2 regions of the Metabacillus schmidteae genome follow, and region 1 is predicted to be linked to the other one. Evidence: predicted binding sites of a transcription regulator. Region 1 holds the regulator's gene; the other holds the start of a gene.
The links. The regulator Rex, encoded in region 1, represses fermentation and respiration genes when NADH is low (regulators of the CRP and FNR family bind a similar motif). The targets are predictions, from matches to a motif close to TTGTGAAATATTTCACAA.
Positions count from the first base shown of each region.

Region 2: a site for Rex is predicted at 13,186-13,203, ahead of HWV59_RS01055 (L-lactate dehydrogenase). Genes of this name have one in related genera too.

Region 1 is NZ_CAESCH010000001.1:560,507-576,420, forward strand. Features, by position in the region: rRNA gene HWV59_RS02820 (16S ribosomal RNA) at 1-517, shown strand, start outside; rRNA gene HWV59_RS02825 (23S ribosomal RNA) at 731-3,659, shown strand; rRNA gene rrf (5S ribosomal RNA) at 3,739-3,854, shown strand; tRNA gene HWV59_RS02835 (tRNA-Met) at 4,013-4,089, shown strand; tRNA gene HWV59_RS02840 (tRNA-Asp) at 4,095-4,171, shown strand; gene thiL (thiamine-phosphate kinase) at 4,397-5,380, shown strand; gene tsaE (tRNA (adenosine(37)-N6)-threonylcarbamoyltransferase complex ATPase subunit type 1 TsaE) at 5,396-5,881, shown strand; gene tsaB (tRNA (adenosine(37)-N6)-threonylcarbamoyltransferase complex dimerization subunit type 1 TsaB) at 5,850-6,539, shown strand; gene rimI (ribosomal protein S18-alanine N-acetyltransferase) at 6,553-7,005, shown strand; gene tsaD (tRNA (adenosine(37)-N6)-threonylcarbamoyltransferase complex transferase subunit TsaD) at 7,002-8,024, shown strand; gene HWV59_RS02870 (ABC-F family ATP-binding cassette domain-containing protein) at 8,468-10,402, opposite strand; gene moaC (cyclic pyranopterin monophosphate synthase MoaC) at 10,697-11,185, shown strand; gene HWV59_RS02880 (redox-sensing transcriptional repressor Rex) at 11,239-11,883, shown strand; gene HWV59_RS02885 (twin-arginine translocase TatA/TatE family subunit) at 11,908-12,105, shown strand; gene tatC (twin-arginine translocase subunit TatC) at 12,124-12,870, shown strand; gene HWV59_RS02895 (YdiK family protein) at 12,885-13,088, opposite strand; gene HWV59_RS02900 (CPBP family intramembrane glutamic endopeptidase) at 13,085-13,819, opposite strand; gene groES (co-chaperone GroES) at 14,141-14,425, shown strand; gene groL (chaperonin GroEL) at 14,477-15,914, shown strand, end outside.
Region 2 is NZ_CAESCH010000001.1:223,966-239,879, forward strand. Features, by position in the region: gene gntK (gluconokinase) at 1-1,315, shown strand, start outside; gene HWV59_RS01015 (GntP family permease) at 1,345-2,691, shown strand; gene gnd (decarboxylating NADP(+)-dependent phosphogluconate dehydrogenase) at 2,770-4,173, shown strand; gene HWV59_RS01025 (malate:quinone oxidoreductase) at 4,318-5,820, opposite strand; gene HWV59_RS01030 (sensor domain-containing diguanylate cyclase) at 6,184-7,758, opposite strand; gene HWV59_RS01035 (hypothetical protein) at 7,920-8,666, shown strand; gene HWV59_RS01040 (hypothetical protein) at 8,682-9,149, shown strand; gene HWV59_RS01045 (L-cystine transporter) at 9,170-10,549, opposite strand; gene HWV59_RS01050 (Gfo/Idh/MocA family protein) at 10,680-11,669, opposite strand; gene HWV59_RS01055 (L-lactate dehydrogenase) at 12,105-13,040, opposite strand; gene HWV59_RS01060 (amino acid permease) at 13,293-14,642, opposite strand; glycine riboswitch at 14,806-14,885, opposite strand; gene HWV59_RS01065 (helix-turn-helix domain-containing protein) at 15,187-15,914, opposite strand, start outside.

The DNA.
Region 1 (15,914 bases):
CCCTTCGGGGGACGAAGTGACAGGTGGTGCATGGTTGTCGTCAGCTCGTGTCGTGAGATGTTGGGTTAAGTCCCGCAACGAGCGCAACCCTTGATCTTAGTTGCCAGCATTCAGTTGGGCACTCTAAGGTGACTGCCGGTGACAAACCGGAGGAAGGTGGGGATGACGTCAAATCATCATGCCCCTTATGACCTGGGCTACACACGTGCTACAATGGATGGTACAAAGGGCTGCAAGACTGCGAAGTCAAGCCAATCCCATAAAACCATTCTCAGTTCGGATTGCAGGCTGCAACTCGCCTGCATGAAGCCGGAATCGCTAGTAATCGCGGATCAGCATGCCGCGGTGAATACGTTCCCGGGCCTTGTACACACCGCCCGTCACACCACGAGAGTTTGTAACACCCGAAGTCGGTGGGGTAACCGTAAGGAGCCAGCCGCCTAAGGTGGGACAGATGATTGGGGTGAAGTCGTAACAAGGTAGCCGTATCGGAAGGTGCGGCTGGATCACCTCCTTTCTAAGGATATGAGGTACGCTTGGTATTTTGTTTAGTTTTGAGAGATCATTGGATCTTTCAATATAAGTAATAAAACACATAGGATATAAATATCCTGTGCTTTATGTTCCTTGAAAACTAGATAACGATAACAATTCAAGTAATTCACTGAGTTTAAACGCTTAGTTTAGTGATTCTCTTATTAATGAAGTAAATGACATCTTCGATGTCGAAGGTTAAGTTAGTAAGGGCGCACGGTGGATGCCTTGGCACTAGGAGCCGATGAAGGACGGTACTAACACCGATATGCTTCGGGGAGCTGTAAGTAAGCTTTGATCCGGAGATTTCCGAATGGGGGAACCCACTGCTCGTAATGGAGTAGTATTTTTACCTGAATACATAGGGTAATAAAGGCAGACCCGGGGAACTGAAACATCTAAGTACCCGGAGGAAGAGAAAGCAAACGCGATTTCCTGAGTAGCGGCGAGCGAAACGGAATTAGCCCAAACCAAGAGGCTTGCCTCTTGGGGTTGTAGGACACTCTATACGGAGTTACAAAGGAACGGAGTAAATGAAGAGGTCTGGAAAGGCCCGTCAAAGAAGGTAACAACCCTGTAGTTGAAACTTCGTTCCCTCCAGAGTGGATCCTGAGTACGGCGGGACACGTGAAATCCCGTCGGAAGCAGGGAGGACCATCTCCCAAGGCTAAATACTCCCTAGTGACCGATAGTGAACCAGTACCGTGAGGGAAAGGTGAAAAGCACCCCGGAAGGGGAGTGAAAGAGATCCTGAAACCGTGTGCCTACAAGTAGTCAAAGCCCGTTAATGGGTAATGGCGTGCCTTTTGTAGAATGAACCGGCGAGTTACGATCCCGTGCAAGGTTAAGTTGATAAGACGGAGCCGCAGCGAAAGCGAGTCTGAATAGGGCGAAAGAGTACGTGGTCGTAGACCCGAAACCAGGTGATCTACCCATGTCCAGGGTGAAGTTCAGGTAACACTGAATGGAGGCCCGAACCCACGCACGTTGAAAAGTGCGGGGATGAGGTGTGGGTAGCGGAGAAATTCCAATCGAACTTGGAGATAGCTGGTTCTCTCCGAAATAGCTTTAGGGCTAGCCTTGAAATGAGAGTCTTGGAGGTAGAGCACTGATTGGACTAGGGGCCCCCATCGGGTTACCGAATTCAGTCAAACTCCGAATGCCAAAGACTTATGTTCAGGAGTCAGACTGCGAGTGATAAGATCCGTAGTCAAGAGGGAAACAGCCCAGACCACCAGCTAAGGTCCCAAAGTATACGTTAAGTGGAAAAGGATGTGGAGTTGCTTAGACAACCAGGATGTTGGCTTAGAAGCAGCCACCATTTAAAGAGTGCGTAATAGCTCACTGGTCGAGTGACTCTGCGCCGAAAATGTACCGGGGCTAAACGTATCACCGAAGCTGTGGATTGTTCTTACGAACAATGGTAGGAGAGCGTTCTAAGGGCTGTGAAGCGAGACCGGAAGGACTCGTGGAGCGCTTAGAAGTGAGAATGCCGGTATGAGTAGCGAAAGAGGGGTGAGAATCCCCTCCACCGAATGCCTAAGGTTTCCTGAGGAAGGCTCGTCCGCTCAGGGTTAGTCGGGACCTAAGCCGAGGCAGAAAGGCGTAGGCGATGGCCAACAGGTTGAAATTCCTGTACCACCTCCTCACCATTTGAGCAATGGGGGGACGCAGAAGGATAGGGTAAGCGCGCTGTTGGATTAGCGCGTCCAAGCAGTTAGGCTGACAATGAGGCAAATCCCGTTGTCACGTAAGCTGAGCTGTGATGGCGAGGGAACTATAGTACCGAAGTTCCTGATTCCACACTGCCAAGAAAAGCCTCTAGCGAGGTGAGAGGTGCCCGTACCGCAAACCGACACAGGTAGGCGAGGAGAGAATCCTAAGGTGAGCGAGAGAACTCTCGTTAAGGAACTCGGCAAAATGACCCCGTAACTTCGGGAGAAGGGGTGCTTTTTAGGGTGAATAGCCCGGAAAAGCCGCAGTGAATAGGCCCAGGCGACTGTTTAGCAAAAACACAGGTCTCTGCGAAGCCGCAAGGCGAAGTATAGGGGCTGACGCCTGCCCGGTGCTGGAAGGTTAAGGGGAGAGGTTAGCGCAAGCGAAGCTTTGAACCGAAGCCCCAGTAAACGGCGGCCGTAACTATAACGGTCCTAAGGTAGCGAAATTCCTTGTCGGGTAAGTTCCGACCCGCACGAAAGGCGTAACGATCTGGGCACTGTCTCAACGAGAGACTCGGTGAAATTATAGTACCTGTGAAGATGCAGGTTACCCGCGACAGGACGGAAAGACCCCGTGGAGCTTTACTGTAGCCTGATATTGAATTTTGGTACAGCTTGTACAGGATAGGTAGGAGCCTGAGAAGCCGGAGCGCTAGCTTCGGTGGAGGCGTCGGTGGGATACTACCCTGGCTGTATTGAAATTCTAACCCACAGCCCTGATCGGGCTGGGAGACAGTGTCAGGTGGGCAGTTTGACTGGGGCGGTCGCCTCCTAAAATGTAACGGAGGCGCCCAAAGGTTCCCTCAGAATGGTTGGAAATCATTCGTAGAGTGTAAAGGCACAAGGGAGCTTGACTGCGAGACCTACAAGTCGAGCAGGGACGAAAGTCGGGCTTAGTGATCCGGTGGTTCCGCATGGAAGGGCCATCGCTCAACGGATAAAAGCTACCCCGGGGATAACAGGCTTATCTCCCCCAAGAGTCCACATCGACGGGGAGGTTTGGCACCTCGATGTCGGCTCATCGCATCCTGGGGCTGTAGTCGGTCCCAAGGGTTGGGCTGTTCGCCCATTAAAGCGGTACGCGAGCTGGGTTCAGAACGTCGTGAGACAGTTCGGTCCCTATCCGTCGTGGGCGTAGGAAATTTGAGAGGAGCTGTCCTTAGTACGAGAGGACCGGGATGGACGCACCGCTGGTGTACCAGTTGTCTTGCCAAAGGCATAGCTGGGTAGCTATGTGCGGAAGGGATAAGTGCTGAAAGCATCTAAGCATGAAGCCCCCCTCAAGATGAGATTTCCCATCACATTAGTGAGTAAGATCCCTGAAAGATGATCAGGTTGATAGGTCAGAGGTGGAAGCGCGGTGACGTGTGGAGCTGACTGATACTAATCGATCGAGGACTTAACCTAATAAAAAGCGTAAGCTTAGTGAATTGAATTGTGAATCGTTATCTAGTTTTGAAGGAATATGCCTTCAAACTTTATAATATCTGGTAATGATGGCGAAGAGGCCACACCCGTTCCCATGCCGAACACGGAAGTTAAGCTCTTCAGCGCCGATGGTAGTTGGGGGTTTCCCCCTGTGAGAGTAGGACGTTGCCAGGTATTATTATTATTGCGGGGTGGAGCACGATTGAATATGCTTCATTGAAATACTTCAGCGTACCGATTGAATGACATCTTGATTAAACTTCCTGAAATCGGGACGGTCCGTAAGAGCACTAAATTAAGTGCATATTAAATCTTAGTATCATTTTTATTATCGCGGGGTGGAGCAGTCTGGTAGCTCGTCGGGCTCATAACCCGAAGGTCGCAGGTTCAAATCCTGTCCCCGCAACCAATATTGGTCCGGTAGTTCAGTTGGTTAGAATGCCTGCCTGTCACGCAGGAGGTCGCGGGTTCGAGTCCCGTCCGGACCGCCATATAATTGATTGCTTGCGAAACATAGATGTTTCGTTTTTTTTATGTCTTTTTTTAAATAAAACCAAAAGCAATAATATTACCACGATGAGACTTAATATGATACGATAGAATGTGTCAAACTTGGTTACACTATGTAATAGTTTTCTACGAAAAAAATGACTTCCTTAGGAAATACTCCTAAGGTTTTTTCATAGGTCAAAATAATAGAAACGTGGAGATTCGAAATGGATGAATTTGATTTTATTAATAAGATAAAGCCGGATCGTATCTTTCAGCAAAATGTTAAAGTGGCTATCGGTGATGATGCGGCAGTTTATGAATCATCTCAAGGCTGTCATCAAGTGGTCTGTGTAGATACAATGGTTGAAGGTGTACATTTCCTTAGAAACTTGTCTTCTCCTTTTGAGATAGGCTATAAAGCTTTGGCTGTTAATGTAAGCGATCTTGCTGCTATGTCAGCTAAACCTCTTTATTATTTGATTTCTCTAGCTGTACCATCTAATTGGCATGAGAAAGATCTTATAGAAATATATGAGGGTATGAAGCAAATATCATCAGAATATAAAATGGACCTATTGGGTGGCGATACAGTTTCTACCTCGGATAAACTCGTAATAACAGTTACAGTAATTGGAGAAGTTGAGAAGGGCAGAAAAACACTAAGAAGTAATGCTAAGGATGAGGATATTGTCTTTGTTACAGGGACAATTGGTGATTCTGCTGCCGGATTAGCCATTTTATTAGGGCAAACTTCTTTACATAATGTATCATTAAAAAAGTATTTTATTGAAAAACATAAAATGCCTGTTCCACAAGTGAAAGCAGGCAGGTTGGTAGGCGAGTTGAACAGAGCTTCATTAAATGATATTAGTGATGGACTAGCAAGTGAGTTAAATGAAATCTCAGAAGCTAGTCAAGTCGGAATCACATTAGATGAAGAGGCACTTCCAATAAGTGATGAACTATTAACATTACAGTCAACTTATAATATTCAAGGCTGGGTTTTATTTGGCGGAGAAGATTACGAGTTAGTTGGGACAACTTCTCCCGATTCATGGGAAAAGTTAAAGAATTCCTGTCATGAGGTAGGTATTAAGATCACCAAAATAGGGATAGTTGATTCCAGTCATAAAGAGGTATTATTAATAACAAAGAATCAAGAGTATGTAAAACTAGAGAAATCTGGATATAACCACTTCAAAAAATAAGTTAAGGTGAGTAAAGTGGATCAATTTAAATTTATTTCAAAAAGCAGTGAAGATACAGCAACAATTGCACAATTTTTGTCTGGAAAGTTAAAGGAAAATGATGTCATCACTCTTGAGGGTGATTTGGGTGCTGGCAAAACAACGTTTACTAAAGCATTAGCAAAAGGGCTGGGGATAAGTCGAAATGTAAATAGCCCTACATTTACAATTATTAAAGAGTACAGAGATGGTAGATTGCCGCTTTATCACATGGATGTATACCGTGTTGAAGATGCGGATGAAGACCTTGGTTTTGATGAGTATTTCCACGGCAATGGTATAACAGTAGTAGAGTGGGCTCACTTAATAGAAGATCAGCTGCCAAATGAACGTTTAGATATAAAGATTCTTTATGTGGATGAAACAACACGGACAATTATAATGATACCGAGAGGAAATCATTATGTTGAACTATGTAAGGAGTTAAGTGATGAAAGCATTAGCTATAGACACGACGAATAATGTGCTGGGAATTTCCCTTGTAGAGGAAGAAACAGTTGTAGGCGAATATATAACAAATTTAAAGAAAAATCATTCTGTTCGAGCAATGCCTGCAATTGAGAGGCTACTACATGACTGTGATCTTACACCAAAAGATTTAGAAAAGATTATTGTTGCGACAGGACCAGGCTCATACACTGGTGTACGTATAGGAGTTTCTATTGCAAAGACGATGGCATGGGCTTTAAAGATTCCTATTGTAGGAATATCCAGTTTAGAAATTTTGGCTGCAAATGGCCGCTATTTTGACGGACTTATTTCCCCGATTTTTGATGCAAGAAGAGGACAAGTTTATACAGGATTATATCAGTATGAAAATAGTGAATTAGTGACGGTTGAACAAGACCAAAATTTGCTATTAACTGAGTGGCTGAGCCACTTGGATGAAAGCAATAAACATGTTTTATTTTTAGGTAATGATGTTCATATTCACAAAGATACGATAGTGGGATTACTCGGAGGTCGGGCTGTAATAGGAAGTGTTTCTTTACATAATCCAAGGCCGAGTGAACTAGGTCTATTAGGGTTAAAGAAAGAAGCAACAGCTGTTCATAATCTAGTTCCAAATTATATCAGATTAGCTGAAGCAGAGGCAAAGTGGCTTGAGCAACAAAAATAAGATGGTGGCTACTGTGGAAAAACAATACACAATTAGAAAAATGCGAAAAGAGGACATTGACGAAGTCTATCAAATAGAATGTCAATCTTTTTCTGCACCATGGACGAAAGAGTCCTTATATTATGAGCTAGAGCAAAATTTATTTGCAAAATATATCGTCGTTGAACATGAGGAACAAGTGATTGGTTACTGTGGGTTGTGGGTGATTATGGAGGATGCCCAGATCACCAATATTGCAGTCCATCCAGATTTTCGGGGGAAAAAAATAGGTGAAGGTCTATTGAGATTTGCCATGCAGTTAAGCAGGGAAATGAAGGCAGGCAGGTTGTCGTTAGAAGTAAGAGTATCAAATCATATTGCTCAATCTTTATATAAAAAAGTAGGGTTTGAACCTGGTGGTATAAGAAAAAACTATTATACAGATAATCAGGAAGATGCTTTAGTAATGTGGGTGAATATAGTATGAGTCAAACTGATCAATATATATTAGGTATTGAAACCAGCTGTGATGAAACAGCTGCAGCCATTGTGAAAAATGGACGAGAGATTGTAGCAAATGTTGTAGCATCTCAAATTGAGAGTCATAAGCGATTTGGTGGTGTTGTCCCGGAAATTGCATCAAGACATCATGTTGAGCAATTAACAATAGTTTTTGAGGAAGCAATGAAACAAGCTGAGCTTTCGTTTGATGATATTTCAGCTATTGCAGTAACAGAAGGACCCGGTTTAGTAGGAGCATTATTAACAGGTATTAATGCAGCAAAAGCTTTGGCTTTCTCACATTCTATTCCATTAGTAGGTGTTCATCATATTGCTGGCCATATATATGCAAATCGATTAATTAAAGAATTAACATTCCCTTTAATAGCCTTAGTTGTATCCGGAGGACATACAGAATTGGTTTATATGAAAGAACATGGACACTTCGAAGTAATAGGTGAAACGTTGGATGATGCTGCAGGTGAGGCATATGACAAGGTTGCTAGAACAATTGGTCTTCCATATCCGGGAGGTCCTCATATTGATCGTCTAGCCCATGAGGGACAGGCGAATATTGATCTACCGAGAGCATGGCTTGGTGAAGGCTCTTTTGACTTTAGCTTTAGTGGTCTTAAGTCAGCGGTTATTAATACTTTACACAATGCTAAGCAAAAAGGCCTCGAGCTTGATCCAAAGGATGTTGCTGCGAGTTTTCAAGCAAGTGTTGTAGATGTATTAGTAACAAAAACTGCCCAAGCTGTGGATAAATATAAAGTAAAGCAATTATTATTAGCAGGTGGAGTAGCAGCAAATAAAGGTCTACGAGCTGCATTAGAAAAAGAATTCTCTAGTAAAGAAGAGGTAGAGTTAATTATTCCGCCGTTATCGCTATGTACGGATAATGCAGCAATGATTGCTGCAGCTGGAAGTATTTTATTTGAAAAGGGCATTAGAAGTGATTTAGCACTTAATGCTAACCCCGGTCTAGAGCTACATTCATATTAAACATAAAAAATAGGACAGAACTGAATGAGGTTCTGTCCTATTTTTCGTTATTTTTCGACAAAATTATTGTTTTTCAAAGTAAATTAGTCAAAGTTCATTGAAATTAGTTTTAAAATAAAGTTATCCACAGGATGTTCACTGTTTTTTGTAGAATTGTGTAAAGTTAGTAAAAATGCTGTCAAATCAACGAAAAACGCTATGTGTATAACTTGGATAAATAAACCTAATTTTGTGGATAATGTGCATAAGTCTGTTGATATGTTGAAAATACAGGATTTTTCATGTGGATAAAAGAGTGGATTGTGCATAACATTTTTTTTATCTATTGGGGTTGTGAAGAAGTTTGTCGAATTCAATTCTCTTTCACTTTGAGATAAGGTAAGAGAACGAAGCAACGAGTGGACAAATTGACGCAACAAAAAAACAGCGAAAAGTTCGCTGTTTTAATGTAATTGTTCCCATTCAGTCATTAGTTGTTCTAACTCAGAATTCAGCTGTTCATTTTCTGTATTAATTTTTTGTACTTGCTCATGATCTTGATATACAGATGGATCACAAAGCAGGGCCTCATTCTCTTCGATTTTCTCTTCAATCTCACTAATGCTTTGCTCGATTTCCTCAATTCTTCGTTGCTTTTGTCGTTCGAGCTTCTTAAGTTCTTTTTCCTGCTGATAGTTACGTTTTCCTTCTGAAGTGATAGAACTGCTTTTTTGAGAAATATCCTCTTGTTCTTCTTTCTCAAGTCTTTCAAACTCTAATTTTTCTTCTTTTTTTGTAATAAAATAATCATAGTCACCTAAGTATTCGGTTATAGTATGACTTGATAATTCAAAGACTTTTGTCGCAATGCGATTTATAAAGTAACGATCATGTGAAACAAATAGGATGGTACCAGGGAAATCGATCAAAGCATTTTCCAAAATTTCTTTACTATCTAAATCAAGATGGTTTGTTGGTTCATCAAGAATAAGGAAATTCGCTTTTTGCAGCATAAGCTTAGAAAGGGCTAATCTTGCTTTTTCTCCACCGCTTAGTGTTGAAACAGGCTTTAGTACATCATCACCTGAAAATAGAAAGTTACCAAGAACAGTTCGAATTTCTTTTTCCGTTTTCTGTGGATATTCATCCCAAAGCTCGTCCAACACGCGCTTATTTGATGTTAAATCAGCCTGCTGTTGATCATAATAACCAATTTGTACATGTGATCCTAAAGAAAAGCTACCAGTTAATGCATCAAGCTTTTGGACAATCGACTTTAACAAGGTTGACTTTCCAATACCATTTGGACCAACAAGGGCTATACTATCACCTCTTGAAATCGAAAAAGAAATATTTGAAATGATAGGATGTAGTTTGTCATAGGAAACAGAGATATCTGATGCTTTTAACACATCATTTCCACTTTGTCTTTCAATATCAAACTGAAAGCTTGCTGATTTTTCATCTCCAAGGGGTTTACTCATGAGCTCCATTTTCTCCAGCTTTTTTCTGCGGCTTTGTGCAAGCTTTGTTGTGGAGGCTCTGGCTAAATTACGTTGAATAAAATCCTTGAGTTTAGCGACTTCTTCTTGCTGTCTTTCAAAGCTTTTTACTTCTTTTTCATAGTTTTCAGCTTTTTGTTGTAAGTAGCTGCTATAATTTCCAATATACCTAATGCTCGTTTTTCTGCTAATTTCATAAACCTGAGTGACAATTTTATCGAGGAAATATCGATCATGTGAAACAATCAATACAGCACCAGGATAGTTTTGTAGGTATTGTTCTAACCAAGTTAAGGTTTCGATATCAAGGTGGTTTGTCGGCTCATCCAAAATCAAAAGATCTGGTTTCGTTAACAACAACTTACCCAAGGCTAATCGTGTTTTTTGGCCACCACTTAAAGAAGAAATTTTCGTTTCCGGATCAAAGTTGCTGAATCCTAATCCATGAAGGACGGAACGAATATCGGCTTCATACTGATAACCGCCTTCCTCTTTAAATTTCACTTGAAGTGTATCGTATTCTTTTAAAAGTTGTTCAAACCTTTGAGCTTCACTATTAGGATCAACAGTTGCCATTCGTTGCTCAAGTGTCCGCATCTCTTCTTCCATTGATTTTAAATGCTTAAAAACTAAATTCATCTCAAGCCAAATTGATAATTGTGATTCTAATCCAGTATCCTGGGCCAAATAACCAATAGAAACATCCTTCGGTTTTATAATCTCACCGGAATCATAAGATATGGCACCAGAGATTATTTTTAAAAGAGTTGATTTCCCAGCCCCATTTCGGCCAACGAGAGCAATTTTATCTCTTGTTTGTACTTCCAGCTTAATATTCGATAAAATAGGTTCAGCACCGAAATATTTACTAAGCTGATTTATCTGTAACAATATCATTGTTTTTCACCTCTACTAATGCTTTTAGTGTAGCGTAATAAGACCCTTATAGGCAACAGTGACAGGTTCTAATTGGAAAATTCAGTGGAAAAAGTCTTTCATAAGGAGGATGAAAGACAAAAGTCAGCGAGATCCCGAGGGAAGTGTCTTTCATAAGGAAGATCAAAGACAAAAGTCAAGGAGATCCCGAGAAAAACGTCCTTCATAAGTAAAACAAATCCAAATCTATTAAATATCACAATAAAGACAGATACAAAAAAATAGTGTATAGTCTAGGTATAAGGGGAACTGTATATGTCAGAGTTTACTCATTTTAATGAACAAGGCAGAGCGAAAATGGTTGATATTTCTGCTAAAGAAGAAACAGTTAGAACAGCTCATGCTAAAACAAGCATAACTGTCACCGAAGAAGTTTATAAGAAAATCACGAATCATGAGATTGGCAAGGGTGATGTTTTATCTGTTGCTCAAATAGCGGGGATTATGGCTGCTAAACAAACATCAAATGTTATTCCGATGTGTCATCCAATTTCAATTAAAGGTGTAAATGTTGAATTTGATTGGAAAGTAAATGAACCTAATTACACATTATGTATTTCTGTTACTGTCAAAACAAAAGGAAGTACAGGTGTTGAAATGGAAGCGTTAACCGCTGCAAGCATTACAGCACTGACTGTTTATGACATGTGTAAAGCCGTTGACAAAGGTATGATCATAGGGGAAACCTATTTAGTTGAAAAAACGGGTGGTAAAAGCTGTGATTTTTTAAGAAAAGAAAGATGACAATAATATGTGAGAAATATTATTGTTTGTTTGTGTGAATGTGAGGGATCAGATTGAATATAGACCAAACGAAAATACCACAGGCAACTGCTAAGAGATTGCCTTTATATTACCGTTTTTTAAAAAATTTACACTCATCAGGGAAGCAGCGTGTTTCTTCGGCTGAGCTAAGTGATGCTGTGAAGGTAGATTCTGCTACGATTCGAAGAGATTTCTCATATTTTGGAGCATTAGGAAAAAAAGGATATGGTTATAATGTGAATTATTTGTTATCCTTTTTTAGAAAAACACTAGATCAAGATGAAACAACAAAGGTATGTTTAATTGGAGTAGGTAACTTAGGTACTGCTTTCCTACATTATAATTTTACAAAGAATAATAATACTGTGATTTCTTTGGCATTTGATGTAGCGGAAGAAAAGGTTGGGACGGAAATTGGTGGAGTTCCTGTTATTCATTTAGATGATCTTGAAGCACAGCTTCCCGAGGATGTAACAGTGGCCATTTTAACAGTACCAGCTGCGGTTGCACAATCAATTACAGATCGTCTGGTTACAAAAGGAATTAAAGGAATCTTAAATTTTACACCGGCTAGAATTAATGTCCCTGATGATATTAGAATACATCATATTGATTTAGCGGTCGAACTTCAGTCACTTGTCTACTTTTTAAAGCATTATCCGAATGATGAAAAATAATAACAAACATAGGAGATGGATTTTATGCCAACAGTAGGTATCGGAAGCCTTTTATTAATCGTTTTTGTTGCACTCCTTATTTTTGGACCAAAGAAATTACCACAGTTAGGAAAAGCTGCCGGTAACACATTACGAGAGTTTAAAAATGCTACGAAAGGCTTAGCTGATGATGACGATGATGATCAAGATGCTAAGCAAAAGAATAAGGAAGAAGTTAAGTAAGATAGGATGAAACCCGATATGAGACAAGATGAAATGTCGGTCATTGAACATATAACAGAACTAAGAAAACGACTCGTTATTATTGTCGTTTTCTTTTTCATAGCTGTTATTGGCGGTTTTTTACTTTCAGGACCGATTATTAAATATTTACAGCATACTGATGAAGCAAAATCATTAACATTAAATTCATTTAATCTTACAGATCCATTAATGGTCTATATGAAATTTGCATTCATTATTGCCTTTGTTATTACATCGCCAATCATTTTATATCAGCTCTGGTCTTTTATTAGCCCAGGCTTACATGAAAAAGAAAGAAAAGTAACGTTAAGTTATATACCACTCTCAGTTTTTCTGTTCTTGTTAGGTCTGTCGTTTTCATACTTTATTCTTTTTCCATTTGTTATTGATTTTATGGAAAGAATTTCGAATGATCTGGATGTAAATCAGGTAATTGGTATTAATGAATACTTTACCTTTTTAATTCAATTAACGCTCCCATTTGGATTACTCTTTCAATTACCGGTTGTTATTATGTTCTTAACAAGATTAGGAATCGTTACACCGATGTTTTTATCAAAGGTACGTAAATATGCCTATTTTGTGTTATTAGTGATCGCAGCTCTTATAACACCTCCAGAATTAGCTTCACATTTAATGGTGTCTATACCTTTATTCATTTTATACGAAATTAGTATTTGGGTATCAAGATTAACCTATAGAAAATCGCAAAAATTAAGATTTGAAGAAGAAAATAAAAAATGAGACTACCGCTAGTCTCATTTTTTATTGTTCATTTTTTTGATTTTTCGAGATAAACGAAACATTCTAATGGCAACACCAATATCAAAGGTTGCAATGAGCATCAATAGAATTGTCGGGAAAGTGAAAATGCCATTTTTTGCACTGTTAATCGCTAAATAGATAAATATCAACCCCATGATCAAATAAAAAATAGCCATAGAGATAGGGTTTGTTCTCATGTTAAAAAGCCTCCAATTATAACCTGCAATTGCTCCATTTGTTCCATTTGCTCCATCATTTTCTCAATGTCGTCTCTGAAAACAGTTTGAATCACTACAACCATTGTGTTCATCGAAACATGTGCAAAGATGGGAACGAGAATACGCTTCGTTTTCACATAAAGAAAAGCAAAGGTAAAGCCCATAGAACCATACAATAATACATGCTGTGGTTCACCGTGTAAGAGAGAAAAGATGAGTGAACTTATCAATGCTGCAATAAAAAAGTTTGTTCTTGTATATAGTACGCCAAATAGGATTTTACGGAATATAATTTCCTCCAGAATCGGGCCTATAATAGATGTAACAAGTATAACTAATGGAAAGAGCTCAATCATATTTACAATTCTTTGGGTATTTTCAGAACCCGGATCCACCCCGAAAATATTGACCTCAATATTAGCAGCTAACCCTTGTACAAAAATAGCCATGAAGAACCCGATAATAGCCCAAGCAACGGATGCTCCAACAGAAGCCGGTTCCCCGCGAAAGCGGTTCTCTGCATGACGTTCATTTCTTAATAGATAAAGAATAATTAAGAGTGTAAGTGTAAAGCTAAAGATGGTCCAAAAGGCAAACCTCTCTGCATTAGTCTCCCCGATATTTAATATGTTCAATAACTGAATACCTAGATAACCTGTTAACTGGAGAATCATATAGGCAATAATAATAAACCAATAATGCTTTTTCATGTAAACCTCCTAAGTAAAGCACGAACTTTAGCCGTTTAATCACATGTCAGATTTTATTGTACCATACCCTATTGTCATCCTATGTATGATACCACTTAAGAATGAGACAAAATGGTGAAGTGTTCAATTTTGGTAGCGCACTCACCAAAAGTAGATAATTAATAGACAAGTTGGAAATTCTTATAAAAATTTTAAACTTCGTACTTGAAATTAAAAGAGAACTTATATATTATATTAATTGTGTTAGCACTCAAGGATAGTGAGTGCTAATAAAAAGGAAAAATAATCATTTATTCAAAGAATTTGAGGAGGTTGTTTCACTTGTTAAAGCCATTAGGTGATCGCGTTATTATCGAGTTAGTTGAATCAGAAGAAAAAACTGCTAGTGGTATTGTCCTTCCGGATAGTGCGAAAGAAAAACCACAAGAAGGTAAAGTAGTTGCTGTTGGTACAGGTCGTGTACTAGATAGCGGAGAGAAAGTAGCTCTAGAAGTAGCGGAAGGCGATCGTATTATCTTCTCAAAATATGCTGGTACTGAAGTGAAATATGAAGGTACTGAATACTTAATTTTACGTGAAAATGACATCTTAGCTGTTATTGGATAATAAACAGCCCACATAATAGATTACTTAAAAATTTGAGGAGGTCTTGTAATCATGGCAAAAGATATTAAATTTAGCGAAGAAGCTCGTCGTTCAATGCTTCGTGGTGTTGATGCTTTAGCAGATGCGGTAAAAGTAACATTAGGACCTAAAGGACGCAACGTAGTATTAGAAAAGAAATTCGGTTCTCCTTTAATCACTAACGATGGTGTAACAATTGCGAAAGAAATCGAATTAGAAGATGCTTTCGAAAACATGGGTGCTAAACTTGTTGCTGAAGTTGCAAGCAAAACAAACGATGTTGCTGGTGACGGTACAACAACTGCAACTGTATTAGCTCAAGCTATGATCCGTGAAGGATTAAAGAATGTAACTGCCGGCGCTAACCCAATGGTTGTTCGTAAAGGAATTGAAAAAGCAGTAGCTGTTGCATTAGAAGAGCTGCAAACTATTTCTAAACCAATCGAAGGTAAAGAATCTATCGCTCAAGTTGCTGCGATTTCTGCTGCTGACGAAGAAGTTGGTCAATTGATCGCTGAAGCAATGGAGCGCGTTGGTAACGATGGTGTTATCACAATCGAAGAATCTAAAGGTTTCTCTACTGAATTAGAAGTAGTTGAAGGTATGCAATTTGACCGTGGTTATGCATCTCCATACATGGTAACTGATTCTGACAAAATGGAAGCAGTTCTTGAAAACCCGTATGTATTAATCACAGACAAAAAAATCACAAACATTCAAGAAATCTTACCAGTGTTAGAGCAAGTTGTTCAACAAGGTAAGCCACTATTATTAATCGCTGAGGATGTAGAAGGTGAAGCTCTAGCAACTCTAGTAGTGAACAAACTTCGCGGAACATTCAATGCTGTTGCTGTTAAAGCACCTGGTTTCGGTGATCGTCGTAAAGCAATGCTAGAAGATATTGCGATCTTAACTGGCGGTGAAGTGATCACAGAAGACTTAGGATTAGACCTTAAATCAGCTACAATCGATCAATTAGGACGCGCTTCTAAAATTGTTGTAACAAAAGAAAACACAACAATCGTTGAAGGTGCTGGCCAACCTGATCAAATCTCAAGCCGTGTAGGCCAAATCCGTGCTCAAGTAGAAGAAACTACTTCTGAGTTCGATAAAGAAAAATTACAAGAGCGTTTAGCTAAATTATCTGGCGGTGTAGCAGTAATTAAAGTTGGTGCTGCAACTGAAACTGAATTAAAAGAGCGCAAACTACGTATTGAAGATGCTCTTAACTCTACTCGCGCTGCAGTAGAAGAAGGTATCGTTTCCGGTGGTGGTACTGCTCTAGTGAACGTATATAACAAAGTGGCTTCAATTCAAGAAGAGGGTGACACTCAAACAGGTGTTAACATCATCCTTCGTTCTCTTGAAGAGCCAGTTCGTCAAATTGCTCACAACGCTGGTCTTGAAGGATCTGTTATCGTTGAGCGCTTGAAAAACGAACAAGTTGGCGTAGGCTTTAACGCAGCAAACG
Region 2 (15,914 bases), 340 kb from region 1:
CTTTAGTAGTGCGATGCATAGTGTCATTGCCATGGATAAAAATGATCAGGCACTAACACCATGTATCACTTGGGCAGATAACCGCAGTGAGTCATGGGCACACAAAATTAAAGTTGAACTTAATGGCCATGAGATTTATAAGCGTACAGGGACACCTGTTCATCCAATGTCACCTTTAAGTAAAATTGCATGGATCGTTAATGATCGACCTGAAATCGCTGTCAAAGCGAAAAAATATATCGGTATTAAAGAGTTTATTTTCCATAGATTTTTTAATCAATATGTTGTAGATCATTCCATCGCGTCCTGTATGGGCATGATGAATCTTAAAACACTTGATTGGGATAAAGAAGCACTAAAGATTGCCGGTGTAACACCTGCTCATTTATCTGAGCTTGTACCGACAACTAAAATCTTTACTAACTGTAATGTAGACTTAGCTAAACAAATTGGTATTGATCCACAAACTCCATTTGTCATAGGTGCAAGTGATGGTGTGCTTTCAAACCTGGGGGTAAATGCCATTGGAAAAGGTGAAATTGCCGTCACTATCGGGACAAGCGGTGCAATTAGAACAATTATTGACAAGCCGCAAACAGATGAAAAGGGCAGAATCTTCTGTTATGCCTTAACGGAAAAACATTGGGTTATTGGAGGTCCGGTAAATAACGGTGGAATGGTCCTTCGTTGGATTCGCGATGAGCTAGCTTCATCAGAAGTTGAAACAGCAAAGAGGCTTGGAATCGACCCTTATAATGTATTAACAAAAATTGCAGAGCGCGTAAGGCCGGGTGCTGACGGGCTGTTATTTCATCCATATTTAGCTGGAGAACGGGCACCATTATGGAATCCCGATGTTCGCGGTTCATTCTTCGGATTAACCATGTCACATAAAAAAGAACATATGATTCGGGCAGCTTTAGAAGGTGTCATTTATAATCTATATACCGTATTCTTAGCGTTAACAGAATGCATGGATGGTCCTGTCACACGCATCCAAGCAACAGGAGGGTTTGCAAGATCGGATGTATGGCGACAAATGATGTCCGATATATTTGCATCAGAAGTTGTTGTACCGGAAAGCTATGAAAGTTCATGTTTAGGTGCTTGTATTTTGGGGCTTTATGCTACAGGAAAAATCGACTCTTTTGAAGTCGTTTCCGATATGATTGGTAGTACCTACAAGCATACACCTGATGAAGCAGCAACAAAGGAATACAGACAATTACTGCCAATATTCATTAACATCTCCAGAGTATTGGAAGAGGATTATACACGGCTTGCCAACTATCAAAGAAGCCTGATTAAACACTAACAAGATATACATCATAGGAGGTATTTAAAATGCCATTAGTTATAGTAGCCATCGGTATTTTAGTATTATTACTATTAATCATGGGCTTAAAAATTAATACATTTATTTCATTAATCATCGTGTCCTTCGGTGTGGCTTTAGCATTAGGAATGCCACTTACGGATATTGTAAAGACTATCGAAGCTGGATTAGGCGGAACGCTCGGTCACTTAGCGCTAATCTTTGGACTTGGAGCGATGTTAGGAAAGTTAATCGCAGATTCCGGGGGTGCTCAGCGCATTGCGATGACCCTCGTTGACAAATTTGGAGTTAAAAACATTCAATGGGCAGTTGTTGCTGCATCCTTTATTATCGGAGTTGCACTATTTTTTGAAGTAGGACTAGTATTATTAATTCCAATTGTTTTTGCTATTGCAAGGGAATTAAAGGTTTCTATTTTATATCTTGGGATACCAATGACAGCTGCATTGTCTGTCACACACGGGTTTTTACCACCTCATCCGGGTCCTACAGTTATTGCTGGTGAGCTTGGTGCAAACATTGGTGAAGTGTTGCTTTATGGTTTTATCGTTTCAGTACCAACAGTTATTATAGCAGGTCCTATTTTCACAAAAATCGCAAAAAAACTAGTTCCAGAATCATTTTCTAAGACAGGCAGCATTGCCTCTCTTGGTGAACAAAAGGTATTTAAAACAGAAGACACTCCCGGCTTTGGAATCAGTGTTTTCACTGCTTTACTCCCTGTTATTTTAATGTCACTTTCAACTATTATTACACTTATCCAAAACACATTGGGTATTGAAGATAATTTATTTCTTGCAGTAATCCGCTTTATTGGTGAAGCTGGAACTTCCATGTTAATCTCACTATTAGTTGCGATCTATACGATGGGACTAGCTAGAAAAATTCCAATTAATGATGTGATGGAATCTTGTACAACTGCCATTACTCAAATTGGGATGATGCTTTTAATTGTCGGAGGCGGTGGAGCCTTCAAACAAGTATTAATTGACGGTGGTGTGGGTGATTATGTAGCAGACCTATTTAGTGGTTCAACATTATCACCGATCCTGCTGGCATGGGTTATTGCGGCAATCTTACGTATCTCCCTGGGATCTGCAACAGTTGCTGCACTAACAACCGCTGGTTTAGTTATTCCGATGTTAGGACAATCTGATGTTAATCTTGCTTTAGTTGTACTTGCAATAGGAGCAGGAAGTGTAGTTGCCTCACATGTTAATGATGCCGGTTTTTGGATGTTTAAAGAATATTTTGGTTTAAGTATGAAAGAAACATTCGCAACATGGACATTATTAGAAACGATTATTTCAGTAGCTGGATTGGCATTTATTCTATTATTGAGCTTATTTGTTTAATTTTCTAAGCAATAAAACCCCCACTTTGGTGTGAGGGTTTTATTGCTTGTTCATTCGAGATAAAAGGAGAAAAGATAAATGGTTAATACAATTGGTGTTATTGGTTTAGGAGTAATGGGAAGTAATATTGCATTAAATATGGCTAACAAAGGCGAAAAGGTAGCTGTTTATAACTATACGAGAGATTTAACAGATCGTCTTGTCAGTAAAATGAATGGTGAGACCATTCAACCTTACTACGAAATTGAGGAATTTGTTCAGTCCCTTGAGTCCCCTAGGAAGATTTTTCTTATGGTTACAGCTGGAAAAGCTATTGATTCAGTGATCGAGTCACTGGTGCCCTTTCTTGAAGCTGAAGATATTATTATGGACGGAGGTAACTCTCATTTCGAGGATACTGAGCGAAGATATACTGAACTAAAGTCGAAAGGTATTGGTTATTTAGGAATTGGGATTTCCGGTGGTGAAGTTGGAGCTTTAACAGGTCCTTCCATCATGCCTGGCGGAGATAAAGAAGTTTATGAAAAGACAGCTCCAATTTTGACAAAAATAGCTGCGCAAGTAAATGGCGACCCTTGCTGTGTTTATCTAGGTCCAAAAGGCGCCGGCCACTTTATCAAAATGGTTCATAACGGAATTGAGTATGCTGATATGCAATTAATTGCAGAGGCATATACATTTTTGCGAGAAAAGTTACATTTAGATGTAGATGAAATTGCCGATATTTTTGACACATGGAACCAAGGCGAGCTAAAAAGTTACTTAATTGAAATTACAGCAGAGATTTTAAGAAAAAAAGATGACATGACCGGTTTACCATTAATCGATGTTATTCTTGATAAAGCAGGACAAAAAGGAACAGGAAAATGGACAAGTATACAAGCAATTGACAACGGAATTCCAACATCTATTATTACTGAATCTTTATTTGCACGTTATATCTCCTCACTAAAAGAAGAGCGGGTTATGGCTGAAGGTATATTGAAAATGCCGGAAGTTGAGCAGCAGAATTTAGATAAAAATGTGTGGATTGATTATGTTAGACAGGCTCTTTATATGGGGAAAGTATGTGCCTATGCACAAGGCTTTACACAGTATAAAATGACATCTGAACTTAATGGATGGGATTTACCTTTAAAGGAAATTGCATTAATCTTCCGTGGTGGTTGTATCATTCGTGCTGAGTTTTTAAATGTTATTAGCAAAGCTTACGAGGAGCAGCCAGATCTAGCTAATTTGCTTATTTCGCCATACTTTGCTGAAAAAATTACAGATTATCAAATGGCCTTGCGTAAAGTTGTATGTGAAGGTATAAATTCCGGTATATCGTTTCCATGTTTAAGTGCTTCCCTTACTTACTTTGATAGTTACCGAAAAGGTATCTCAAATGCAAACATATTACAGGCACAACGTGATTATTTTGGTGCTCATACATATGAAAGACATGATCAGTCAGGGGTCTTCCATACAAATTGGCAATGATTCAGATTCAGGGAAAATAAAAGCCAGTATGGTGCGGTATTTTACCGCGCCATACTGGCTTCTTACTATTTCCTGTTATTTTAGGGAAATTTCTTAATGCCATATCTATTTATACTTTTTCTTAAGGAGCAATGATGAAAAACATTAACTAAGAACCGGGTCCTTCTCACATAAACCAAGCGACTGAGCTGTTGAAGTATGAACTTCATGCAGAAGCTCTGGATTTTCCATTAGTTTTTTACCATATGAAGGAATCATTTCTTTGATTTTCGGTTCCCATTTATCAATGTGTTCAGGAAAGCATTTTGATAATACTTCAAGCATAACGTGTACAGCTGTTGAAGCACCTGGCGATGCACCAAGCAATGCTGCTATTGAGCCATCAGAGGCACTTACAACTTCCGTACCAAATTGTAGTGTACCTTTACCACCAGCCTCAGTATCCTTGATGACCTGCACACGTTGTCCTGCAACGACTAAATCCCAATCTTCACTTTTGGCATTCGGAATAAATTCTCGCAACTCTTCCATGCGTTGCTCTTTAGATAACGTCACTTGTTGAATTAGGTATTTTGTTAAGGACATGTTTTTTGCACCTGCTGCCAACATCGTTAACAGATTATCGGGTTTAACGGAAGTTATCAAGTCAAACATAGAACCATTTTTCAAGAACTTTGGTGTAAAACCTGCAAATGGACCGAACAACAATGATTTTTTATTGTCAATAAAACGGGTGTCCAGATGTGGAACAGACATTGGTGGTGCGCCAACCTTAGCTTTTCCGTAAACTTTTGCATGGTGCTGTGCGACAACAGCGGGATTATTACACACCATAAATAGTCCACTTACCGGGAAACCTCCAATATGCTTCCCTTCGGGAATACCTGTTTTCTGCAATAAGTGCAGGCTTCCTCCTCCGCCTCCGATAAAGACGAATTTTGCCGTATGACGCTCAACATTACCGTTACCTAGATTCTGAACTTTCAATTCCCACAACCCGTCACTTGTCCGTTTGATATCCTGCACACTATGCTTATAGTTAATCTCAACACTTTTTCGCTCTAAGTGATCAAATAACATGCGTGTTAATGCACCAAAGTTAACATCTGTTCCAGAGTCAATTTTGGTTGCTGCTAGAGGTTCAGTTGTTGAGCGATCCTGCATAATGAGTGGAATCCATTCCTTTAATTTTTTTGGATCATCGGAAAATTCCATCCCTTTAAACAATGGGTTCTTTGATAGCGCTTCAAATCGTCTTTTTAAGAATGACACATTTTGTTCCCCTTGGACTAAACTCATATGCGGCAAAGGCATGATAAAATCCTCTGGATTTTGAATCAGCTTGCTTTTAACAAGATAAGACCAAAATTGCATTGAAACTTGAAACTGTTCATTGATGTTTATAGCTTTACTTATATCTACAGATCCATCCGGCTTTTCAACCGTGTAATTAAGCTCACATAATGCCGCATGCCCTGTTCCTGCATTATTCCATTCATTCGAGCTTTCCTCTCCTGCTTTTGAAAGCTTTTCGAATACAGTTATTTCCCAATCCGGTATTAATTCTTTCAGAAGTGTTCCTAACGTCGCACTCATCATACCGGCACCAATTAAGATTACGTCTGTTTTTTTCTGTATGCTGCCCATTATAACCTTCCTTATCCCCTATATTTGTTAGAAAAACTTTGTTTATCGCGGAAGCCTTCGTTTTTCTTATACTATCAACCATAAATTTGATACATCCAAAAGTAGGAGCTCCTGCTTAGGAGTCGCAGAAAGCAAGAAACACCTTAAGAAAAACCTTTTTCTGTTACAACTATAATTATACTACTATTTTAAATATTTTCAGATTAAAATTTATACCATTATCTGATTATTATAAACTATTTAACGCTTGCAAAAAAGGGTGAACTCCATCCGCTATGGTGAAAACTAAAATTATTGGAAATTATTTAACCTTTTAGCTCGAATAATTAAAGTAATTAATAAGAAGCACCTTTAACTATTACGTTAAGGTGCTTTTATCAATTCTCCCTTTTCCCCATTGTAGACTTGTACCTGATTACGTCCCTCGTGTTTCGCTGTGTATAATGCTTTATCTGCATGATTTAAAAGCTGATTAAGTGTTTCTTCTTTCTCTTTTGTTGCTTCAGCTACTCCGCTACTTAACGTCACATAAACAAGATTTTCATCAGTTTGAAGAGGTTTTGTTTCTACATATCTACGTAACTTATTTGCTATTTCTTTTCCCTCTAGAGCTGTATAGCCATTAAGAGCAAGAACAAACTCCTCTCCACCATAGCGGGCAAATAACTCCCCTTCGCTTAACTGAGTTTGGCATATCTTTACAACATGCTTTAGCAGTTGATCCCCAACATGATGACCATACGTATCGTTTACCCTTTTAAAATAATCAATATCAATCAATATAATCGTAAAAGGTTCTGACCTTTTCTTTGCTCCAGCAAACTCCTGCTCACTTTTTTGAAAGAATGCACGACGATTATAAATCTGAGTAAGTTCATCATAATAAGCTAATTGTTCTAATTTAATTTGTAGCCTTTTTAATTCTGTTATATCAGTAAAAATAATTAATAAACCTTTATCATGTTTTGCATGCTGCAATGAGGAAGTACGTACCTGATATATTCGATCAGACGATAATTGAATTTCCTTTGTAAATGATGAAGAAGCTTCTATATTGATAGGAAATGAGCTTCCTGATAATCGGAGCCACACCCCTTCAAATTCCATACCCAGCATAGATTGATTTATTCGTGGAAACATAATTTCACACGCTTTGTTAAATTCGATTAATCGATATGATTCATCCAGCACAATTACACCGTCATTAATACTATTAAAAATAGTATCCTTTGCAATAGGTGTTAGGGTAAACAGGCGTGATGAGTTAATCGACCATAAATATAAAAGTGAGGATAGCCATAAAACCATAGGTACTGGATCGACTCCAGGAGGTGTTAATCCAATTAAATAAATAAAAGCTGTCACCATTGGAACCAGTTGTCCAAACATTAACGCAAGTAATTGCAAGCGATAGATCTTGGCAGTTTCCCTCCAACGGGAAAGAAGCAGCAAAAACGCAACAAACATACAAGAAAATGTAAAAATACCATGAACAACATACCATATTCCAATTTCCTGATGAATATATGGAGCACCTAAGTTTGGATCAACCTCAAAAACCCTATAATGTAAATGATGGAGATCATTTGTAGCTACCATAACAAGGCTAATAACGGGGATTGTTAATAGAACAATAACCTTCTTGGAAGTTAGTTTTATCCCTAAATACTTCATTATAAATAGTAATCCCAACAGCGGTGAGAATGGTAAACCAATATATAAAATAATTGTCCAAAATTTGATTTGCTCAAGGTTTGTAGCCATTAATCCAAATGCAGAAGCAAAGCAATAAACCGAAATAGAAGTAGTATATAAAATAAAAAACTGTGCAATATTCGAATATTGATGGCGTCTTAAAAATACCGATGAGCATAAGTACAAATTCAGTACGCCTGATGTGCAAATAAGAGTAATATAAGCTGTCAGCTGAGAATTCACAATATGATACCTCTTTTTAATAACAATGTTTTCCTTAAATGTAGCATATTTGAAAGGAAAAGTATTTGTTGAAAAAATTGGAAATCGGTGAGGGAAATATACATAAGCAGCAAATTATTAGGGAAAATTATAAGAGAAAATGATGAAGAAGGTTAGATATAATGAAAAGACCTTTATCAAAGATTAGTACGTTCGGTATTACACAATTAAATCCACAGAACCCTTACATGATTGCTTGGTGGTCTGCTGTTTTTCCAGGCTTCGGCCATTATATGCTTAACCGGTATTTAAGAGCAACACTTTTAACACTTGTAGAAGTGATTATAAATACTTTAGCCCATATTAATGAAGCGATGGTCTATTCATTTTGTGGTCAGTTTGAACTTGCAAAAATGGTCATTGAACCTAAATGGGCATTTGGATACCTTGCAATTTATTTAGTTGCAATTGGAGATAGTTTCCGATCCGCCCTGTACCAAAACAAACTATACCATTTAGTTCGATTGGAAAATAAACGAATCTCAAGCATGGAAATTTATCCTATGGAAATTCACTTCATTGAAAAGAAAAGTCCAATCTTTGGGGTCATATATTCCTTTTTCTTTCCTGGATTAGGCCAATTGTATATCAATCGTTTCGGTCTAGCCTTCTATGCTATATTTTGGTGGTGGGTATATATTACCCTGTCGAGCACGCACGAAGCACTATTACTGCTATTACTCGGTCACACCCAGGAGTCTATATCACTTCTCCATCCACATTGGCTGCTATTTATGCCCTCTGTAATGGGTGGTTCTATGTACCATTCATATCGTACAACACTTGAACACAATCATCTTTTTCGACTGGAACAACGCCAAAGATTAAGAAATCGCTATAAACATGCTAAACTTCGAATTTTTCCATAAGCAGGTGCTTGTAAGATGTTGATATTCAGTATATTTGACCAATCAATTGAATTAGAGCAAGCATTAGCTGAATTGGAAGCCAATTTAGTTCCTCGTGAGAATATCCTTATTGTATTTATGGACGATCATTCTACGAAAAATGAATTCAAAGAACAAAGTCCTACTGGTTTCGAAATTGGAATTTCCGTTGCAACCGGTGCAGCAGTTATTGGAGCAAGCAGTGGTTTTATTCTGACCTGGGGACCTATTCTATGGGGACTTATTGGAGCAGTTGTTGGATTTATATTGGGATTCATTTCATTTATTTTATATAAAAGAGTAAAAATACAAGCGATACTGAAAAAGGAAAACTATGAGGTGTCGGTTGTCATTCAATGTAACGAGAATCAGGTTAACTCTATTGGTAATATATTATGGAAATACCAAGCACGTTCAGTTGGATATCATAATTCCTCAAACAAAAAAACTCCCCAACCTAACTAGTTGAGAAGTTTTTTTGTTTATTATGATAAAGATTGAGTAGAATTATTATAGACGCTAGTATCCAAATCTTTCGTTGCCTTACTTGTTATAACACCAGCTGTCATACTTCCACTTACATTAAGTGCAGTACGACCCATATCAATTAGCGGCTCTACAGATATTAGAAGTCCGGCTAATCCTACTGGTAAATTCAATGCTGAAAGGACAAGCAATGCCGCGAACGTAGCACCGCCACCTACACCTGCAACACCGAATGAACTAATTGCTACCACAGCAATTAGTGTAAAGATAAATGATGGTGATAATGGATCAATTCCCACTGTTGGAGCGATCATAACCGCTAACATAGCCGGATAAATACCTGCACACCCATTTTGCCCGATTGTTAGACCAAAAGAACCGGCAAAATTCGCTATTCCCTCAGGTACTCCTAAATCGTTTGTTTGTGCTTTAATATTTAAAGGTAATGTCCCTGCACTTGTTCTTGAAGTGAACGCAAACGTAAGTACTGGGAAGGTTTTCTTTACATAAGTAACCGGATTTAAACCCGCTATTGATATAATGATTAAATGAATAATGAACATAACAATTAATGCTGCGTAGGATGCCAAGACAAACTTTCCAAGCTTCCAGATTGCATGATAATCACTTGTTGCTGTTACTCTTGTCATAAGTGCTAACACACCATAAGGAGTAAGTCTTAAAATCAAAGTAACAACTCGCATAATCACTTTATAGAATGTCTCTACAATATCAGCAAATTTTTCAGCATATACTGGTTCTTTACGTTTAATTCCTAAAAAGGCAATACCAAGAATAGCAGCAAAAATAACAACAGATATAGTTGATGTTGGATTTGCTCCAGTTAAATCTAAAAATGGGTTTGTAGGTATTAATGAAACAATTTGTTGAGGTATCGTCAAATCTTGAACAGTAACAACTTTTTCCTCTAATTCTGCAGCTCTCCCTACCTCTGCTTCCCCTTGCTCAATTTGAACCGCTTCTAAATTAAAGACATGTGCTGAAGTAATCCCTACGGCAGCTGCAATTGCTGTTGTACCTAACAGTACCCCCAAAATCCAGCCACTGACTTTTCCAAGATTTTTTTCCATCTTTAATTTTGTAAATGCAGAAAGAATTGAAATGAAAACTAAAGGCATAACAATCATTTTTAGAAAGCTAACATATCCGTTTCCAACAATATTGAACCAATCAATCGATGTTGAAACAGTTTCTGATTCAATTCCATAGGCAAACTGCATCCCTAAACCAAACAGGATACCTAAACCTAACCCTGTAAATACTCTTTTAGAAAAAGAGACATGCTTTTTCTGCATCATATATAAACCGATAATAAGTAAAAGCATGATGATAATATTAAGAATAACAAATATATACATTGATCCACTTCCTTTTATAAAAACAATTATATAACAATAGAGATATTAACACCGTAATTCCTATATGTAAAGTAGGAAATACTGAGAGTATATAGTAAATTCCCTTTGACCTAATAATGAGATTACCAGATCATCGCTTTTCACTTTTAACTAATTCACTCATGACCCAGTTTGTCCTTGCACCAGTTACTCCAGTACTCGGACAATGACAGCTATCTCCTGTTAAATCAGCTACAATTGTTTCTAATAGAGGTTGGTGAACATGTTGAGGTCGCTCAAATTTCCATTCTTTTTTTCCATCAGCTGTTGTTAGAACAATTGGCTCATCACCAAATGTGGAAAAGGTAAACTTACCTTTACTTCCAACAATTTCATTCGCATCTACATTTTCAAAGGCAGAAAAGCACCAACTTCCTATTCCATGGATTCCAGATTCAAACTGATACGTTCCTGTCACGATATCTTCCGCACGATAGTTGCCTGCTTGGTTTGAAGCAAAGCCACTAGCTTCCTTTATCGGCCCCAGTAAAAAATCTAATAAATCAAGCGTATGACTGGCTAAATCAAAAAACAGACCCCCTCCGGACAATTCAGGCTGAACTCTCCACGGAAGATTTTCCGGATCCATCACATCTTCCCTTGCTTTTTGGTATTGAGTTGATGATACAAAACGGACTTCACCGATTACTTTACTTTCCAACAGCTCTTTTATTTTCACAAACCGAGGCTGTGCCCTGCGATAGTACGCAACATATAAAGGAACCCGCGCTGCTTTACAGGCGGCAATCATCTCATTGCATTCAGCCCAATTGAGTGCCATTGGCTTTTCTACATAAACAGGTTTCCCTGCCTTTGCAACTTTCAGGGTATATTCCTTATGAGAGCCCGGTGGTGTCGCAATATAGACCGCATCCACTTCAGGATCTTGAATAAGTAAGTCAGCATCATCATACCATTTTGGAACCTTATGTCTTTCTGCATAGTCCTTTGCCAGTTCACCTGTTCTCCTCATAACAGCTACCAACTCAGAGTTTTTTATTTTTTGAAATGCTGGTCCACTTTTTACTTCTGTTACATTCCCGCATCCAATAATACCCCAACGAACTCTTTCAAGTTTCATGGAAAATGGCCTCCTCTTATGTACTTTTGTTTTCATAAGTTTAATTAGTTTTAGTTGTCTTACCTACTATAAACTTCTATAGTATAAATGAACATACATATACCTAAGTATTTGTTTTGAGGATAGAGTTTCTTACTAAATATTTCCCATTTCCAGCTAAAAAAAGTCTCTTTGGATTGTGAAATCCTAAAGAGACTTGAGTTTTCCTGCTAAGCTAAATCTTCAGCTTAATAGATAGTAGTTAGAAAAATAATGACAATATGAAAGTCTATATTTTAATGTCATTTTCGTTAAAATAGCTTTTGCCAGTTTCACCAACAGTGCTATTGGTGAAATGGAAATTGACAGTATTAAACCTGCTAAATAAGATAGATGTACCGGTTTCGGCAATTAAGCTGACATTGGTACTAAGAGAAGATTCAGGTCCTCTTTGAATTAAAGACGTATAGCTGTATTTTGGATATCTTTTAAAGTTTGAACTGATTTAGCCAGCTTACCCTTTTCATCTTCAGTTAGTGATAGTTCAACAATATTTTTGACACCTGTTCTAGTGATTACAGAAGGAATCCCTACAAAAACATCATGATGTCCGTATTCTCCCTCTAACAATGCTCCAACAGGTAAGACGGCGTTCTCATTTCTTAAAATAGCCTTTGTTATTCTTACTAGCCCCATTGCAATGCCATAATACGTGGCACCTTTTGCTTTGATAATCTCATAAGCCGCATCACGCACACTAGCAGCTATCTCTTCCTTTCTCTCCTTTGTTAACCTATCTGCGATTGGTGTTCCAGCAATGTTTGTGCTGCTCCATACAGGAAATTGAGAGTCACCATGCTCTCCAATAATATATCCATGAACACTTATTGCTGCTGTTTTAAACTCTTCTCCTACTATATATCTAAATCTTGCAGAGTCTAAAATGGTCCCTGAACCTATTACTCTTTCTTTAGGCAAACCAGAGAATTTCCAAGTCGCATAAGATAAAATATCGACTGGGTTAGTAGCGACTAAGAAAATACCATTAAAGCCAGAATTCATAATGTTCTCGATAATTGATTTAAATATATTAACATTCTTATTCACAAGATCCAGTCTTGTTTCACCAGGCTTTTGTGCTGCACCCGCACATATAACAACTAGAGCAGCATCCTTACAATCTTTATATGAGCCATATCTAATATTCATTGGACTAAGAGCATAGGTTATACCATGGTTTAAATCCATGACATCTCCCTTGGCTTTTTCTTCGTCCAGATCGACTATGATTAAATCATCGCATAAGCCCTGATTTAATAACGCATAAGCATAACTTGAACCAACAGCACCATTACCTACTAATACAATTTTATTACCTAATGTTATATTCATTCTGATTCCTCCTAACCTACTTTTATATTTGTGAAGTGTTTCACATAAATTGATAAAAATTTTTTTAGAGTTTTTATATAGATAATTTATTTAGGTATGTTTGAATAATTCCACAAATTGATTTTAAAAATAACTCCTCTATCATTTGTGAAGTATTTCACAAATAAAATGTACCATGATTTTTCATTTTGCACAAGTTTACCTGAAAGGAAAAAAGAGAAATCAATTTGATTCCTCTAATGACATTCTTACTTATATTTCTTTCTTTTTGCTCCTATATGAGTACATCATAAATATTAATATAAACCATATAGGTGTCAACAATAATGCAGAACGTGTTTCTTCTGCAAACAGCATAATAATAAGAATTATCACAAAAAGCGTTAGGACAACGTAATTAATAAATGGCGTAAAAGGCGCTTTAAATGTTGATTTTGCATGTAATTGTGGACGTGTTTTTTTATACTTTAAATGTGAAATGACAATAACGCCCCATACCCAAATAAAACAAATGGAACTTATCGTTGATACAATTCCAAAGGCTTGTGCTGGAATCAGTTTACTCAAAAGTGCTCCTACCGATACGACAAGCGTGGAAATCAACAACGCATTACCGGGAACATGATTTTTATTTAGTTTCGCGAAACTGGAGGAAGCCTGGTCATTTTTGCCTAAATTATATAAAATCCGGCTTGTTGAAAACATCCCGCTGTTACATGCAGAAGCAGCTGACGTTAAGACGACAAAATTAATAATACCTGCGGCAATTGGTATCCCAATTAAACTAAATGTTTTTACAAATGGACTTTCATCTGCAGTTAGTTGTGTCCATGGATTGATGCATAACAGAACAATAATCGAGCCAATGTAGAAAAAAAGTATTCTTAAAGGAATCTTATTGATTGCAGATGGAATATTTTTTTTCGGATTCGCAGTCTCCGCTGCTGATACCCCCACTAACTCTACTCCAACAAAAGCAAATAAAACCATTTGAAATGATAATAAGAAACCTGAAATACCGTTAGGGAAAATCCCGCCATGTTCCCAAAGGTTCGTAATAGTCACTGTGCCTGCATCTGTCTTAAATCCTATTATTAGCAAAACAATCCCAATGCCGATTAATAAAAGAATCGTTATAACCTTGATTAAGGCAAACCAAAACTCTAGTTCACCAAAAAGCTTTACCGTTAAAAGATTGAATCCTAACAATACAATCAAACAGATGATGGCAGGTATCCACTGTGGTATATCAAACCAATACTGTACATATACACCAACAGCAATAATATCAGCCATTGCGATCATAATCCAACAAAACCAATATGTCCATCCAGTTACAAATGCTACTCTAGGTCCAAGGTAATCTTCGGCAATGTCTGTAAATGATTGATAACCTGCTTTGGACAACAATAGTTCTCCCAGCGCCCTCATAATAAAAAACACGGCAATACCCATTATTAAATAGGCAAAAATAATAGATGGACCTGCCAGTTGTATCGCCTTACCGGATCCTAAGAATAAACCGGTACCAATTGTGCCTCCAATTGCAATTAATTGAACATGCCTGTTTGCTAAATCCCTCTTTAATTCTTGTTGTGCCAAATCTAACTCCTCCTTAAAAGCTGCACACCATACGATGTAAATCAATGATCAAAAATAACTCATCAAAAAAAGAGATCGGATATCATCCAAATCTCTTGGTCATAAGAATATTAAATAGTATTTGTCCACCTACTAACTATTAGTATGGTTTCAAATAGATATTCTATACTCTCCTGTCCTTTTGCCTGAGATTGTGAATCCTTCGGCGCTACGGAATACCGCAGTCTCTCCAGAAGCTGCTCCTGCTATAGTTTCATCCATAGCGATCATAGCTTGGGTATTTATAAAATTATTTTCAAATAATTTTTAATTTTAATGCTCCTCACATACCTTGTCAACAACAAAAGTATCCTCTCATTCATATTTGATAAGATCCTCCTATTAACTTGCAAAGCACCTATATTATTAAATCTAGCTTTTATGTCCACAGCATCAAAAGGAAAACAAGTTAGTTAGCTAGCTGCTGATAGTTTTAATGTAAAAGGAGAGATAATAGCAAAACAAATAATTTGAATATAATATAAATTACATGTATCTATATATACTACTTATTTTCTAAAGTATATAACAATTCTGCTTTTATGAAGTACTCCATTGCCTCTTTATCAAATTGATTGATCGTCAAAATATGGCCGATCAAGTTACATATCTCACCTCTATAGTGAATTAGTTGATTTGCTTCTAAATAATATAAGACTGTATAACCTACTTCAAGTGCTTTATCATAGCTTTCCATATAATATAAAATAAGAGAATAGTGATAACCGATTCTTGGAAATAGTGTGTAGTCATTTATCTGAGGTGTTTTAGTTGAAAGCATTTCATAGGCTTTTTTGAAAAAGAGGAGTGCATCCTTATACTGCTTTTGTTCTAAATGTATTTGCCCCAGAGTATTTAGAATATCAAAGTCTATTTCATTTACAAAATAGTCTTCTTCTACTAGCTCTTCAAGTAATAGCTTCGCTTCTGAATATTCGCCTTCCCGTTTATACAATAAGATCGCAGTTAACCAAGATCTGTACTTTAAAAGCATTCTCCTTGACGGGCAGGATGTATTACGCTTTTTTATAAGTTGATCAAGTTCATTTAGCACCATTTCTAACGCCAAATAGTCATTGAAATAGATTAGTTCTCTACATAATGCTTTTATTTTGTTCAGCTTCTCATCTTTTTCAAGCAGAAGCTGTTCAAGTTGAATATTTAATCTATTTGCAATCTCATATAAGATATCCAAGCGAGGGACGTGCATATTTTTTTCCAGTCGAAAAATTG